2 regions of the Endobacterium panacihumi genome follow, and region 1 is predicted to be linked to the other one. Evidence: predicted binding sites of a transcription regulator. Region 1 holds the regulator's gene; the other holds the start of a gene.

The links. Region 1 encodes LexA, which represses DNA repair genes until DNA is damaged. Its sites were predicted from a motif close to TGTTCNNNNTGTGTTCNG; they were not measured.
Region 2: ACRQ1B_RS27945 (LexA family protein) is a predicted target of LexA. The motif match lies at 2,949-2,966, and genes of this name have one in related genera.

Annotation. Positions count from the first base shown of each region.
Region 1 is NZ_JBOZRA010000001.1:1,511,150-1,518,440, reverse strand. Features, by position in the region: gene ACRQ1B_RS07520 (ComEC/Rec2 family competence protein) at 1-1,950, shown strand, start outside; gene lexA (transcriptional repressor LexA) at 1,931-2,650, opposite strand; gene ACRQ1B_RS07510 (VOC family protein) at 2,823-3,701, shown strand; gene kdsA (3-deoxy-8-phosphooctulonate synthase) at 3,704-4,552, shown strand; gene eno (phosphopyruvate hydratase) at 4,683-5,957, shown strand; gene ACRQ1B_RS07495 (FtsB family cell division protein) at 6,122-6,439, shown strand; gene pdhA (pyruvate dehydrogenase (acetyl-transferring) E1 component subunit alpha) at 6,626-7,291, shown strand, end outside.
Region 2 is NZ_JBOZRA010000011.1:10,190-17,480, forward strand. Features, by position in the region: gene ACRQ1B_RS27925 (hypothetical protein) at 1-58, shown strand, start outside; gene ACRQ1B_RS27930 (hypothetical protein) at 667-870, opposite strand; gene ACRQ1B_RS27935 (hypothetical protein) at 878-1,135, opposite strand; gene ACRQ1B_RS27940 (Y-family DNA polymerase) at 1,132-2,424, opposite strand; gene ACRQ1B_RS27945 (LexA family protein) at 2,426-2,869, opposite strand; gene ACRQ1B_RS27950 (hypothetical protein) at 3,161-3,520, shown strand; gene ACRQ1B_RS27955 (helix-turn-helix transcriptional regulator) at 3,553-3,954, opposite strand; gene ACRQ1B_RS27960 (carboxylesterase family protein) at 4,346-5,041, opposite strand; gene ACRQ1B_RS27965 (hypothetical protein) at 5,954-6,403, shown strand; gene ACRQ1B_RS27970 (hypothetical protein) at 6,844-7,291, opposite strand, start outside.

The DNA.
Region 1 (7,291 bases):
TCGGTCGATTTTGCCTTCAATTCGTATTTCGACGGCATTGGCGCCATCGGCTTTTTCTACGGCGCGCCTGTGGCCGCTGATGGTTCTGTCACGGCCAGTTGGGGGCGGGCCATGGAGCGGATGTTTTTCACCTGGCGCAGCGCGATTGCCTCTCGCATCCGTGACACGGTGCCCGGCGATGCCGGGGCTTTTGCCGCCGCCATCGTGACCGACGAACGGCGTGCCATTTCCACGGAGACCACCGAGGCGCTGCGTGTCTCTGGGCTGGCTCATATCGTTGCGATTTCCGGGCTGAACATGGCGCTGGCGGCCGGTATCTTTTTTGTCGGCATGCGCAGCCTGTTTGCTCTTATGCCCGGTTTTGCGCAGGCGTTTCCCGTCAAGAAGCTGGCGGCGGGTGCAGCACTTCTGATGGCGACCGGTTATTACCTGATCTCCGGCTTCGGCGTGTCCGCCGAGCGCGCCTATATCATGATGGCGATCATGCTGGCCGCCGTGTTTTTCGACCGTCCGTCGATCAGCCTGCGCAATGTGGCGCTGGCGGCGCTGGTCGTTCTTGTCGTCTCTCCCTCGGAAATTCTGGGGCCGAGTTTCCAGATGTCCTTTGCCGCCACGGTGGCGCTGGTGGCGGGCTATTCGGCATGGAGCAGGCGCAGGGAGGCGAATAGCGACGATCCGCCATGGCGCCCGGCAGCGCTCAAACCGGTTTTTGCCCTGGGGCATCTGGTCGGTGGCGTCTTCGTCACGTCGCTGATCGGTGGCCTGTCGACGGCCATCTTTTCCATCGACCATTTTCACCGTCTTTCCACCTACGGGCTGGCCGCCAATCTGGCTGCCATGCCGCTCGTTTCGTTCATCGTCATGCCGTTCGGCCTGATTGCAATGCTGGTGATGCCATTTGGGCTGGATGGGCCGTTCTTGAACGTGATGGGCATGGGGCTGGAGGGCGTCATCATCGTCGCCAAAACCGTTGCCGGCTGGGGTGGCGATGTCGGCATCGGCCGCCAACCGACTTGGTTTCTTCCCATCGCAACGGCTGGCTTCCTTATCCTGACCTTGCTGCGCACGCGGCTTTATCTGCTGGGGCTGCCGTTTCTGGCTCTGGCCATTTTTCTCTCATGGCGGGCAGGGCACGATCCGCCGCCGGATTTTCTCGTTTCGGAAGATGGCAGCCTTGCTGCGTTTCTGGCGGATGGTCAGGTCGCCACCAATCGCGTCCGTCCGCCCGGTTTCATCTACTCGCAGTGGCGTCATGCCCTGTCATTGCCCCAGCCAGAGGGGCCGACTTTGCTGGATATTCCGGCACCGGACACGGAGGTGAAGCCTCCCCAGTCCAGTCATGCTTTGACGGCGGCAAACACGAGTGTAGACCTGCCCGGTTCGGACGCTGTGTCCCTGGCTTCTCCCACTATGCAGGAGAAAGGCGCTGCGAAGAAAAATGCGGCAAGTCCAGAAGCGCCAGTTGCTGCCGTAGCAAGGGCAGGCCGAGAGCCGCTCAAACCAGAACAAATCGCCCGAGCCCGGCAGGGCATGCGAAAAGCACTGCAGGAAACCCCTTCGGCAACATTCGCCTGCGCGGCCCGATCATGGTGTGTCGCAAGACCACGCGATGGCCCGACGATCGCGGTTGTGGAAGATGCGCGTTACGCCGGCCCCGCCTGTGATATGGCTCAGGTGGTGATCGCTGCGCGCGCCCGTTTCGATCGCTGCCGATCAGGCGCCCTGATGATCAATGGCGAAGCACTGCGCCGCATGGGGGCTTTGGAAATCCGCTTTAACGGAAAATCCGATCCTCAGGAATGGTCAGTCGTTGTCGCCATGGATGGCTCTGATCGCTCCTGGGAGCGCCACCGCCAGTATGACTGGCGGCGAGGTGTTTTCGATCCGGCATTGCCGGAACCGCTGCAATTCCTGAGCAGCAGATCGCAGATCAGTGGTAACGGCGAATGAGGCCGACCAGCTTGCCCTGAACTTTTACACGTTCCTGCGGGAAGATGCGGGTCTCATAAGCCGGGTTGGCGGCTTCCAGCGCGATCGATGCGCCCTTGCGGCGAAAACGCTTCAGTGTCGCTTCCTCGTCATCCACCAGCGCGACGATGATATCACCCGGCGTGGCGGTGTTGCCGTTGCGGATGATGACCGTGTCGCCATCCAGAATGCCGGCCTCGATCATCGAATCGCCGCGCACTTCCAGCGCATAATGTTCGCCATTGCCGAGCATTTCCGGCGGCACGGCGATTTCATGCGTGGTGTTCTGGATTGCGGAGATCGGCACACCGGCAGCAATCCGGCCCATGACGGGCACGGTGGTGGCCGGAATGCTGTCATTGGCGACCGGTGGCGGGGTGACCGTCTTGACCGGCTGGGTCTTGCCGAGACTGCCTTCGATGACGCTCGGTGAAAACGGTTTGCGCGGCGTCAGGCTGGCATTATAGGCGTCCGGCAGCTTGATGACTTCCAGGGCACGTGCCCGGTTCGGCAGGCGGCGGATGAAGCCGCGTTCCTCAAGTGCCGTGATCAGGCGGTGGATGCCCGATTTGGAAGCCAGGTCCAGCGCATCCTTCATTTCGTCGAACGATGGCGGCACACCGGACTCCTTCATGCGTTCGTGAATGAACAGAAGCAGTTCCTGCTGTTTGCGCGTGAGCATGGCGGGTCCTTGAAGGTGAAACAAATCCAGAACGGACACTATATGTTCCATGTGTGTTCCGCAACTACGAAAATTGGTAGTGCTTGGAACGAAGGCGGCGCATGGTGTGCTTGATCACGGGCTGGGAAAAGTCGATCACTGTTATTCAAGCCTGTTTTGAAGAAGGGCGGCCATGTTCACCATCGACCATCTCGTTTTGCCCACCGCGTCTCTCGATATTGCTCGTCGGCGATTAAGCCGGCTCGGTTTCACGGTTGCGGCCGACGCCACACATCCGTTCGGTACGGGAAATGCCTGTGTTTTCATGAGGGATGGCACCTATCTGGAGCCGTTGGCCGTTGTGGATTCGGAACTCTACGAGAACTCGATTGCAGCCGGTAATGCATTCGTGGCGCAGGATCAGGCGGCGCGCACAGTGATGGGCGAGGAGGGCTTTTCTGCCGTCGCCCTGGCAACGGACAATGCGCGTGCCGACCGTGAGCGGTTTACCCAAGCCGGGATTTCCGGCGGTGATATGCTGGAATTCTCACGGCTAGCGAAGTTGCCGGACGGTTCGGAAAAACTTGCCCGTTTTCATCTGGCTTTTGCGGGGCGCGGGGAAAGTGATTCTTTCGGCGTGTTCACATGTCAGCGGCTTGATCCCTTGCCGGCCGATCGCGCGACACTGGAGCGCCACGAAAACGGTGTTTTCGGTTTGGCGGAGGTCGTGCTGGTGGCGGAAAATGCATTGGCTTCTCACGTCGGGCGTCTGCAGATCGCGATCGATACCGGTTCGGAGCTTGCCGGCGAGCATCATCGCTTTTCCGCGAGAAACGCTGCCGTGCAGGTGCTGTCTGCCGAAACCTTTCGGGCTGAATTTGCGGTCGAGGCTGGTTTCAAGTCATCGCAAACGCTTGGCCTCACCGGCGCCGCCATCGTCTTCCGTGTTCCCGATCTCACCGTGACACGGGCAAAGCTTGCTGCTAATGACGTCGCATTCATGGAAAAGGGCAGCCGTATCATGGTTGCCCCGGCGCCCGGACAGGGTGCCGTATTTGCTTTCGAGGAGTGATCATGGCTGTCAGCGCCAAGGCCGAAGTAACCGTCGGCGAGGGGGCCAAGCAGGTCCTTTTTTCCAACAGCAAGAAACTCTCTCTGATCGCCGGCCCCTGCCAGATGGAAAGCCGCGACCATGCCTTCATGATCGCCGGCACGCTGTCGGAGCTCTGCGAGAAGCTTGGCATCGGTCTCGTCTACAAATCCTCCTTCGACAAGGCGAACCGCACGTCGATTGCCGGCAAGCGCGGCATCGGGCTCGAAACAGCAATGGAAATCTTTGCCGATCTCAAGAAGGAATTCGGCTTTCCGGTCCTGACCGACATTCATACCGAAGAGCAGTGCGCCATCGTTGCTGAAACGGTGGATATCCTGCAGATCCCGGCATTTTTGTCGCGCCAGACCGATCTTCTGGTGGCCGCTGCAAAAACCGGCCGTGCCATCAACGTCAAGAAGGGCCAGTTTCTGGCGCCCTGGGACATGAAGAATGTCCAGGCAAAGTTTACCGAAAGCGGAAACGGCAATGTGCTGCTGTGCGAGCGCGGTGCTTCCTTCGGCTACAACACGCTGGTCTCGGACATGCGCTCATTGCCGATCATGGCATCGCTCGGTTCGCCGGTCATTTTTGACGCCACCCATTCCGTGCAGCAGCCGGGCGGGCAGGGCGGTTCGAGCGGCGGTCAGCGCGAGTTCGTAGAAACGCTTGCGCGTGCAGCCGTGGCTGTCGGTGTGGCAGGTGTCTTTATCGAAACGCATGAGGATCCGGACAATGCGCCGTCGGATGGCCCCAACATGGTGCATCTGAAGGACATGCCGAAACTGCTGGAAAAACTGCTGGCTTTTGACGCCATCGCCAAGGCTGCGTGAAAAGGCCCATGTGACAAATTGCACTTTTGATCACCGTCAAGGAATCAAAAGTGCCTGCACTGTAATTGCCGTGTCATTGATTGTGAGCCATTTTCAGTGACCGCATAGACGTCAACCTGAGGAGAGAACATTGACTGCCATTACCGATATCATTGCCCGCGAAATCCTCGACAGCCGCGGCAACCCGACCGTAGAAGTCGACGTCTATCTCGAAGACGGCACGATGGGCCGCGCTGCCGTTCCGTCGGGCGCCTCGACCGGCGCGCACGAAGCCGTTGAGCTTCGCGATGGCGGCAAGCGTTATGGCGGCAAGGGCGTGCTGAAGGCTGTTGAAGCCGTCAACACCGAAATCTTCGACGCCATCGGCGGTTTTGACGCCGAAAGCCAGATCCATATCGACAAGACGATGATCGCGCTCGACGGCACGCCGAACAAGTCGCGTCTCGGCGCCAACGCCATTCTCGGCGTATCGCTCGCCGTTGCCAAGGCTGCTGCCGAATCCTCCGGCCTGCCGCTCTACCGTTATATCGGTGGTGCAGCCGCCCACGTTCTGCCGGTTCCGATGATGAACATCATCAACGGTGGCGCCCATGCCGACAACCCGATCGATTTCCAGGAATTCATGATCATGCCGGTCGGCGCGGAATCGATTGCCGACGCCGTTCGCATCGGTTCGGAAATCTTCCATGTTCTCAAGAAGGAACTGGGTGCACAGGGCCACAACACCAACGTTGGTGACGAAGGCGGTTTTGCTCCGGGCCTGAAGAGCGCGCCGGAAGCCCTCGACTTCATCATGAAGTCGGTCGAAAAGGCTGGTTACAAGCCGGGCGACGACGTCTTCCTCGGCCTCGACTGCGCTTCGACCGAGTTCTTCAAGAACGGCAAATACGAGATGGAAGGCGAAGGCCGCACGCTCGAGCCGGAAGCCATGGCTGACTATCTCGCCGAACTGGCCGCGAAGTACCCGATCATCTCGATCGAGGATGGCATGGCCGAAGACGACTGGGCTGGCTGGAAGTACCTGACCGACAAGATCGGCGACAAGGTTCAGCTGGTTGGCGACGATCTGTTCGTCACCAACTCGGCGCGCCTGCGCGACGGTATCAAGATGGGCACAGCCAACTCGATCCTCGTCAAGGTCAACCAGATCGGCTCGCTGACGGAAACGCTCGATGCCGTCGAGACCGCGCACAAGGCACGTTACACCGCCGTCATGTCGCACCGCTCGGGCGAAACGGAAGACTCGACGATTGCTGATCTCGCTGTTGCCACCAACTGCGGTCAGATCAAGACCGGCTCGCTGTCGCGCTCCGACCGTCTGGCCAAGTACAACCAGCTGATCCGCATCGAAGAGATGCTCGGCCCGCAGGCGATCTATGCCGGCCGCTCGATCCTGAAGGCCTAAAAGCGCTGCTGGCCGAAAGGCCAGCCGTCGCTCATGTTGAAAGCCCGCGCCTCTGGTCGCGGGCTTTTTTCGTTTTCGCGGCCGGGTGAACATGGTCAACGATTGCTTAAACAAGTTCTGCGACTGTCATGGCAGATTATTGCGTGACGGGATTCTGGACGAGCATGTGGACCAAGCACCATAAGAAGAGAAAATTCGGCCGTTTTGTCCTGCCCGCCATTACCGTCGCTTTTATCTCCTATTTCGGCTATCATTCCGTCCATGGCGATCTCGGGCTGATTGCAACAGAGGAGTTTGAGCGTCAGCGGGTGCTGCGTGCCGACGATCTCGCCAAGCTGACGGAAAAACGCCAGGCGCTGGAGCGTCAGGTTGCGCTTCTGAGCGATGGCTCGATGGAGCGGGATATGCTCGACGAAACAGCGCGTTACCAGCTCAATGTCTCGCGCGCGGACGAGATTGTCATTTTTAACGGCGGTCGCTAACTTAACCCAATTCTAGTTAATCGAAATTTTTCTTGATAAATCATAGGTTTATCAAGCATGTGAGCCATGCAAATATGTCATTGCTGGCGCGCACATTTGTGCCTATGTTACGCCTCGAAACCGGGACGCGCCCCAATCAGCTGGGCGGGCCCTACTTCGATAAGCGCAGTACATAGGGAGGGATCGATGGCGCCTGCTAAAACCGCGTCTACGTCCGGCCGCAGATCCGCGGCAAAGTCTGCAAACAAATCCGTTTCCAAATCGGCTCCTAAGGAATTCACCGGCAAGAACACGCCGGATTTCGACAAGGACGACGAGCTTCACGCCTATCGTGAAATGCTGCTCATCCGCCGTTTTGAAGAAAAAGCCGGCCAGCTTTATGGCATGGGTTTCATCGGCGGCTTCTGCCATCTTTATATCGGCCAGGAAGCTGTCGTTGTCGGCATGCAGATGGCCCAAAAGGAAGGCGATCAGGTTATCACCGCTTACCGTGATCATGGTCACATGCTAGCGGCAGGCATGAGCCCGCGTGGCGTCATGGCCGAATTGACCGGACGTCAGGGCGGCCTGTCGAAGGGCAAGGGCGGCTCGATGCACATGTTCTCGAAAGAGAAGCATTTTTACGGCGGTCACGGTATCGTCGGTGCGCAGGTCTCTCTCGGCACGGGTCTCGCCTTCGCCAACGCCTACCGCGGCAATGACTCGGTATCGGTTGCCTATTTCGGTGACGGCGCTGCCAACCAGGGGCAGGTCTACGAGAGCTTCAACATGGCTGCTCTGTGGAAACTGCCGATCATCTACATCGTCGAAAACAACCGTTACGCCATGGGCACCTCGACCGCCCGTGCAACG
Region 2 (7,291 bases), on a different contig from region 1:
CGAGGTACAGGAACGAGAAACCAGCCAAGTCAGCATCAACTACAAGGATGCTGGTTGAACGCGGTTCGATCAGAAAATCAACGGAAAACGAGGGCTGGGTTTGCGCCCTAATCAGCGTGAACGATACCTCTTTCCTGTATTGGATCTATCGTATTTGGTATTCCGGATACATTACGTACAGGCGACACAATCTTTGAGCTCATCAAAAAAAGAAACTGTGCGGGTCGAAAATTCCCTAGACATGATCGGAGATTATGGAATTCTGTTGCAGCTGGCCAGTCATCCGGCAAAATTGGGGGAGTGGTGCGTGAACTGGCACTCCTGCCGCGCTGCCCGCGGCAATCGAAGGATTGCCTAGGAATGGTTAGTTGTGCTTTGCGAGATGGAGACAGGTGTGGGCTCGGTACCGTCCTGTCTTAACAGGTTAATCCCTTGACATCATGGTGACCGATATCCGGTTTTGCGCGCGGTTGCCGCAAGACCGGCATCGGAACCGGTTCTCGACCTCCTGCACTCGTGCAGTCGGCAAGAACTGTCTTTTGATCCTGCTCCAATAGACCTTGCCAACATGACCGCATTTTCCGCAGCGACCTTCCAGCATGTGCCATTCCGCCAGCTGCGACACGCTCTCAGTTACTGACAGGTCGACGCTGCTTGCATGTTTCATCAGGGATCCTCGACCGTAAAGCTGATGGACCAGCCGGCACCGACATACCGTCCGCTTGCCATGCGCTCGACCTCCAGAAACATCATGGCATTCGAGATCTCGTCGCTGCGGTCAACATGACTTCTGAGGAAGGTTTCCACTTCGCCGGCGAGCACGACCTCGTCGTATTCCTCGTCACCGCGCGTGAAATGAACATGGATCATGCGATCTTCAGATTTTGCTTCCGGCATCATTGCCTCCTTCGATCAGGATCTGCGCTTGCAGCAGACAGGGAAAACACGCCTCGCAGCCGTCTGTTCCGCGGCGGTCGCAGCCGATCGAGAGGATGCGACGCAATTCGACGAACGGCGTGGAGGCCCCGAACTTTTTCACCAGTGCCTTGCGATCATATTCGCCGTGCCGGTCACAGCGCCGGCAGGTCATGTCGATCCGCTCGCCGCGGAAATCCTTCAAGGTCGGCAAGCTCATATCGCCCTCGCAATCGGCAATTCAGATATTCTTGTCGTGTATCGTGGTGTGCGCATGTCCGCCTTTACCTCAAAGCCGCGCCGTACGCCCTCCGAGGCTAAAACCACGGTCTTCTTGCCCCAGCGATCGTTGACCGCATCGAGTGCCTTTGACAGCCGTGCTGCCGGCGCATGTGCATGGGCGAACAGATCGACCGGCGCCAGCTCCTCCGCCACAAGATCGCTCAACAGGACGCCGGCCTTGAGATAGGCAAAACCATTGCCGCCGGGATCACCTGGCCAGCCGCGCTCGACACTTCTAAGCGCCGCATCGACAAGCGCAAAAGTCGTGCTGGAAGGCGGCGAAAGTTTTGCCGATCGCGAGACACTGCTCTGCCTTGAGCCGTTATGCGGATTGGTATGGAAGAAAGTGGTGATATGGCTGGCGACAAGTCCGTGCCGCCGCAGCTTCTCTGCCGCGCGCGTTGCATGCGCAGTCACAGCTTGCTGCAGCACGAACAAGGTCGTCATCGGTGTGCCTGTCGAGCGTGTCACCGCCATGCCCTTGCGCTGCGGTTCGATATCCTCGATCTCCATGCAGCGCACGCCCTGCAGCTCGGCGACCGTGCGCTCCAGGACAACGGTGCCGATCTTGCGGGCCAGCGGCATGGGCATGTCCCGCAGCTGCGCCACCGTATTGATACCAGCAGCGCGCAGCTTGGTCGTAGTCTGCCGGCCAACGCCCCAGATCTCGCTGACATCCGTGCGGCTCATGCAGAAATCGGCAACTGTCTGGTCAGTGAGATCGCAGACGCCACCAAAAACCGGATTTTTCTTGGCAATGAAATTGGCGAATTTCGCTAGCGTCTTGGTCGGAGCGATACCGACGCAGGTCGGCATGCCGATTTCACGTCGCACGGCTGCCCGCATCTCGGCCGCATGATCGAGCATGCGGGAGCCAAAGCCGGACAGGTCCACAAACGTCTCGTCGATCGAATAGACTTCCGTCACCGGCGAAAACCGACCGATGACGGTCGCCACGCGCCGGCTGATATCGCCATAAAGCGTATAGTTCGACGACAGCAGCCGGATGCCATGTTCCTTCGTCTTGTCTTTGAAGAAATGCGCCGGTTCGCCCATCTTGATGCCGAGCGCCTTGGCTTCTTCGGAGCGAGCCACCGCGCAGCCGTCATTGTTCGAAAGCACCACGACCGGCCGGCCATGCAGTCTCGGATCGAACAGCCGCTCACAGGACACATAGAAATTGTTGCAGTCGATCAGGGCGATGGGGCTGGAATTCGTATAAGTCATGTCAATCCACCGGATAACGGCGGGCAATGCCGGCGACGACACCATAAATCTCGGTCGCCTCGGACACTGCGATCGGCGGATAACGGTCCTCTGAGCGAGCTTCCAGCCACAGGCGGCCGTCACGTCTGGTCAGCAGCTTCAAAAGCATGTCGCCATTGTGCAGCGCCAACACGGTGCGGCCTGGCACAATCTTGCCGGCCCGGTCGATTGCCACGAAATCACCGTCCATGATGCCGAGGTCTGAGAGCGAGTTGCCGCTGACCTGATACCAGAAGGTCGCATGCTCATGGCGGATCATCCAGGCGACGAGATCGACCGGACTTTCCAGATCGTCGCCGGCGGGCGAGGGGAAGCCGGCCGAAACCTTGAGGTTCGACGAGCGGATTTCGCGGGTGATGTATTCGACCGATACCGGTTGTAACAGGGCGGCGCCAGAAATCGGCACGAGTTCTCTCCTTCGCGCCGAAGCGCGTGCTAACAGACAATGATGTAAAGGGAGCTCACCGCCGCCAAGCGGCCCCGCGTGTTCTGATTATGTTCTCGTGGTAGCGCGAGTCAATAAGCTGTCGCTGAGATTTAACCGAGCATTATTCGCATTTAGTCTGCGATGCATTTCTTCGTCTCCCCATTACAACACGACAGTAGACGAATTTCAAAACATGACGCAGTATTACGTTGTCACGATCCTGCGGGCGTATGCACCTGCAGAAATAGCGTTGTTAATCGGAGCCAGGATATGAGCACGTCGATAACCAATGAGTCTGAGCTACTTGCCGAAACCTTGGCCTGGACCGTGGGGATGATCGCACAAAGCAATACGATGGATCGGGAGCGGATCGCCGAGGCTTACACGGAAGCACAGCAGGTCGTTGCTAAAATTCCCAAGGACAACGGTGATGCCCGACCCCGAATTGTTGCGTGCTTCGCGCGCTCCGATGCCTACAGGCTAAGCATGGATGTCGCATGTGTCGGGTGGACGCTGACAGCGATTGAGGAGCGCATCAACGAACGCGATCTTCCTGACTGGCGCACGTTTCGAAAGGTCATCAGGTCGTCGGTTGGGCTCTTGAATAGCGCGCGCCCCACTGTCCATTGATCGGGTCGCGTCACCAGCAGGCAATATGTCGGTCAGGTCTGGGAGAGCTCGTCGATCCAGGCCGTGATGTCTGTGGACATCCACCGGACTGAATGCCCCAGTTTTTTCGGCGGGGGGAATGTACCTTCTTTGACTCTGCGATAAATCGTTCCTCTCGACATCGACAGGTATTCCGCGACGTCTGCGATCCTCATTAGTTTTGGACCGGACAAGATATCATTGCTGTGTTGGGCATCCGCAGGTTTCTGCTGGATGCGTGCGGCATCCGGTTTAACCTGACTACGCTCAGCTTTTTCCACCTTCTCGGCCAAGGAACTTATCTCATCCTTTTGCGCTTTCATCCGGACGATGACGGCTGCGAACGCCTCAACGATTGCAAGCATTTCCGGATCGAGTTCGGCGATCGCACTCGATGGTGAGTGTTTCGTTTTCATGAAGGTGCTCCGAAATTGTGAAGCTACCCTGATAACCCAACAGCATGTCGAAGCTGTGCCCGTCAGCAGAGCTCGTACAAGTGAACGGGCGCGGTAATGGAAATCACGAGTGGTGGAAACGATCCGTGGTTGCCACCAGAATCGTTGAGCCCGGCGAGGCTTATGACATACATACGCTCGCCAGGTCTCTGGTTTCGGCTAACGACAAAGGTGATGATAGCGGGCGCGTTTCGTACCCGTTACCAGAAACGAAACAGCAGGAGCTGACTTTGGTGTCACGCCACGTGCTGCGACCGATCGATTATGGACGGTCGATTTAGTAAACATAGCGGACAGGCGCCGGCTGTGAATGCGACTACTTTGGTCCTACTTCCAAACGCTGCTTCAGCAACTAGTCCCATAATTCCGGATTACCAAGTGCCGCTCCCTCGACATCCGAATGGTTCACACCTTCCAAGACGGAGAGGCGCGCATTCCGCTTCAGTGTTTTGAGGCGCTCATACATGATAACCGAATCGGACAGAGGAATAACGTCGTCCTCTGTTCCGTGAAAGACCCAGAAGGCAGCCTTCTCGTTTGTTCTGCTCAGATAGTGCCGATTGCCACCACCAGCGATGGGAACGACGGCTGCGAACGTGTTAGGAAACTGTTCCGCCATGGCCCACGCTCCAAAACCTCCTCTGCTGTAACCGACGACATAGATACGTGAGCGATCGACGCGGTATGCGGATAGCACGTCCTCAAGGGCCGCTTTCACCGCCTCAATAGGGTAGAGCAATTCTTCGCTAGGATTTTGTGGCGAGAAAACGAGGAAGGGCAACTGCTTCCCATCCTCGATCAGTTTGGGAATACCGCTCGACTTGACTTTTTCTATGTCGCTACCGCCCTGATCTCCTCCATGCAGCCATACGATGAGTGGATATGTATCACTGGATGTCTCGTAGCCAGCCGGCGTGTGCATTAGATACCGAATGTCAGCTTTCACGGTTGCTGTCGAGGTCATAGCCACCTGTTCGGCATATGCGGGATAGGCGGTAAATATCCCCAATGCAGCGACCATAGTCGCAGACAGAATTTCTCGTCTCATCGTTCATCTCCTCCTCAATAAAGTCGGAGGATCGCATAAGTGGCTGGATCTGGACACCTGTCGAAACTTAAATGGATAACAAGAGGCGCACAGTGTGAGCCTCAGTTTCCGGAACAAAGATTCGCTTTGTCGCACAATTTCTGATTAGTGCGACGTGCAGGTTGTGTCGCACTAGTCGGCCATGGGTAGGGTACTGGCTTCCTCTTTCGGCCCGAAGCAACCATACGGAGCCTCAAGCCGACATTGCAAGGATTGTAAGACCGATAGGAGGCGCCGCAACGGTCAGTAAGTACGCCGCGCTATGCTCGGGTACCCGAACTGCCTCCAACGCTGCACCAGCACGATCGCTCTCGATAATATTCCCGCCATCCGTCACCACGAAGACAAAGAGAAGGAGGCCGGCGCCCAGAGAATGAGCGAATTGCCGATCCTGGATGGGTACTGTGACGTGTTCGATAAGCAGATATGTGAACAAGATAGCGACGGCTCCTGAGATCATGAGAAAGGAGCGAACGCTCCAGCTCAGGATGATCAGCAGGAAGGGCAAGACGTAGGAAGCCAGCGAATGAGCCAGGTCCGGATCATTGATCGAACACAGATCCCCCGGAAGACCTGTAGGGCATCGACCGCCATTGTCGGCCGGCCCGCATCCTATCGCGGGAAACTTGCGACCAAGCCCCTCACTTCCCGCGCTCGAGCACACCAATGACCTTGCCACCGTCTCTTTCAGAGCCGCCGGCAGTGTCGGTGTGCTGTCGTTTGCGGCTCAAGCGTCTTGTCCCATTCGGGTCACGGCTACGGAATCGAGTGTTGCACCCCGATTTTTGATATCCCGCTTCCCGTGAACCTCAAACGATCTTACTAATCAGCGCCATTGATGGGGATATGGGGGCTACATTGGCGAGAAGAATAGTGTCGGCCGAGGCCGGTTCCAGCGCGTCAGGACTGAGGCTGGACGACAGAATCGATATTCAGTGGCAAAAGTTGATCGATGATCGCGACGATTGGAGCGACGAAATCAAAATCAGGGATGCCACGTGGGAAATCACAAAGACGGGGGAAAAATATCGCCTCGCCGGTTCGTACGGCATGATCGTAGATGAAGATGACCGGCGTTGGATAAAAAGGGCGCTGGAGGACGACGCTCCTGTCGTAGTGGTATCACCGTACGTTGCGCGCGTGAACGAGATCCAGACTGATGACCGACGGGAACCCCAGATCATCAAGATAGAGGTCATGACCGGTCCTGACGCCGAGGCGTTTCTCACGACGGAAAAAACTGGCGAGCAGATCGACACGCTGAAGAAAAACTGGCTGCTGATCCTAATTGCGATTGGGGTCGCATGGTGGTGGTTCTTCTAGCTTTGCAGCCCAAGCCAGAGGGGCGCAGGTTGCGGTTTTTACCCTGCTTTCACAGCTGACATTGCATGTGCAATTATTAGCCTGTTTCAGTTTCACATGGGACGAATTCATAAGAAAAAGAGCCTATGCGCCCTGGGGCTCGTTACAGCGTCATTCACATCCGCTTTCGCACAGTTTCCTGTCATCATGGAAATGCGGCAAGCTCGTAGAAGGCCAGAAAACGGTCCTGCAGCTGATCGAGGAAGGATATTAGATCCGTGGCGCACCTGGTCCGCTGCTTCTCCTGCAGAAAGATAAATCCCTCTTTGGAGGCTCTGCCTATATCATCGGGCCGGCCGACATGAACCGTGCGGAAATATCTGCCAACAGGATCCCATGCTCCGCCATCCGATAGCAAATCGTCGCCCTTTGCGGCAGATCAGAGACCCGAGATATCTGGCTTAGAACGGAATATCGTCCGATGGCCCAAAAGATATTTCGGGAACCGCTCCTGCGGGAAGTGGAATTCTGGTGACGACGAAAAGGTTTAGAATGTCGTCCCGATCCATGAAAAGGATTTGCGCTCTCCTGCTCTGGTCCAGCTTCCCCCCGAGCCAATTACGCGCTTGCTTGGTGATATCGCCACCAGCAACGATGAAGGCGTGATCCACAAGGACACGCCTGTTGAGCTCAGGGTCAAAGATCTCGTGGCCAAGCATCATTGAGACCTGATTATAGATCTCCGCAACATTGGCGTTACCACTTTTAGTAACGCCGGAGGAATCGATCTTGCCTTTTTTTGCTTGGATGCCGAAGTAAATCACATGCATTGTAGGCAGGGTAAACCGCATCCAGATATCTTTGCCGTACTCAAGCTGCTTATCTGCATGCCCAGCCGCGGTGATGCGG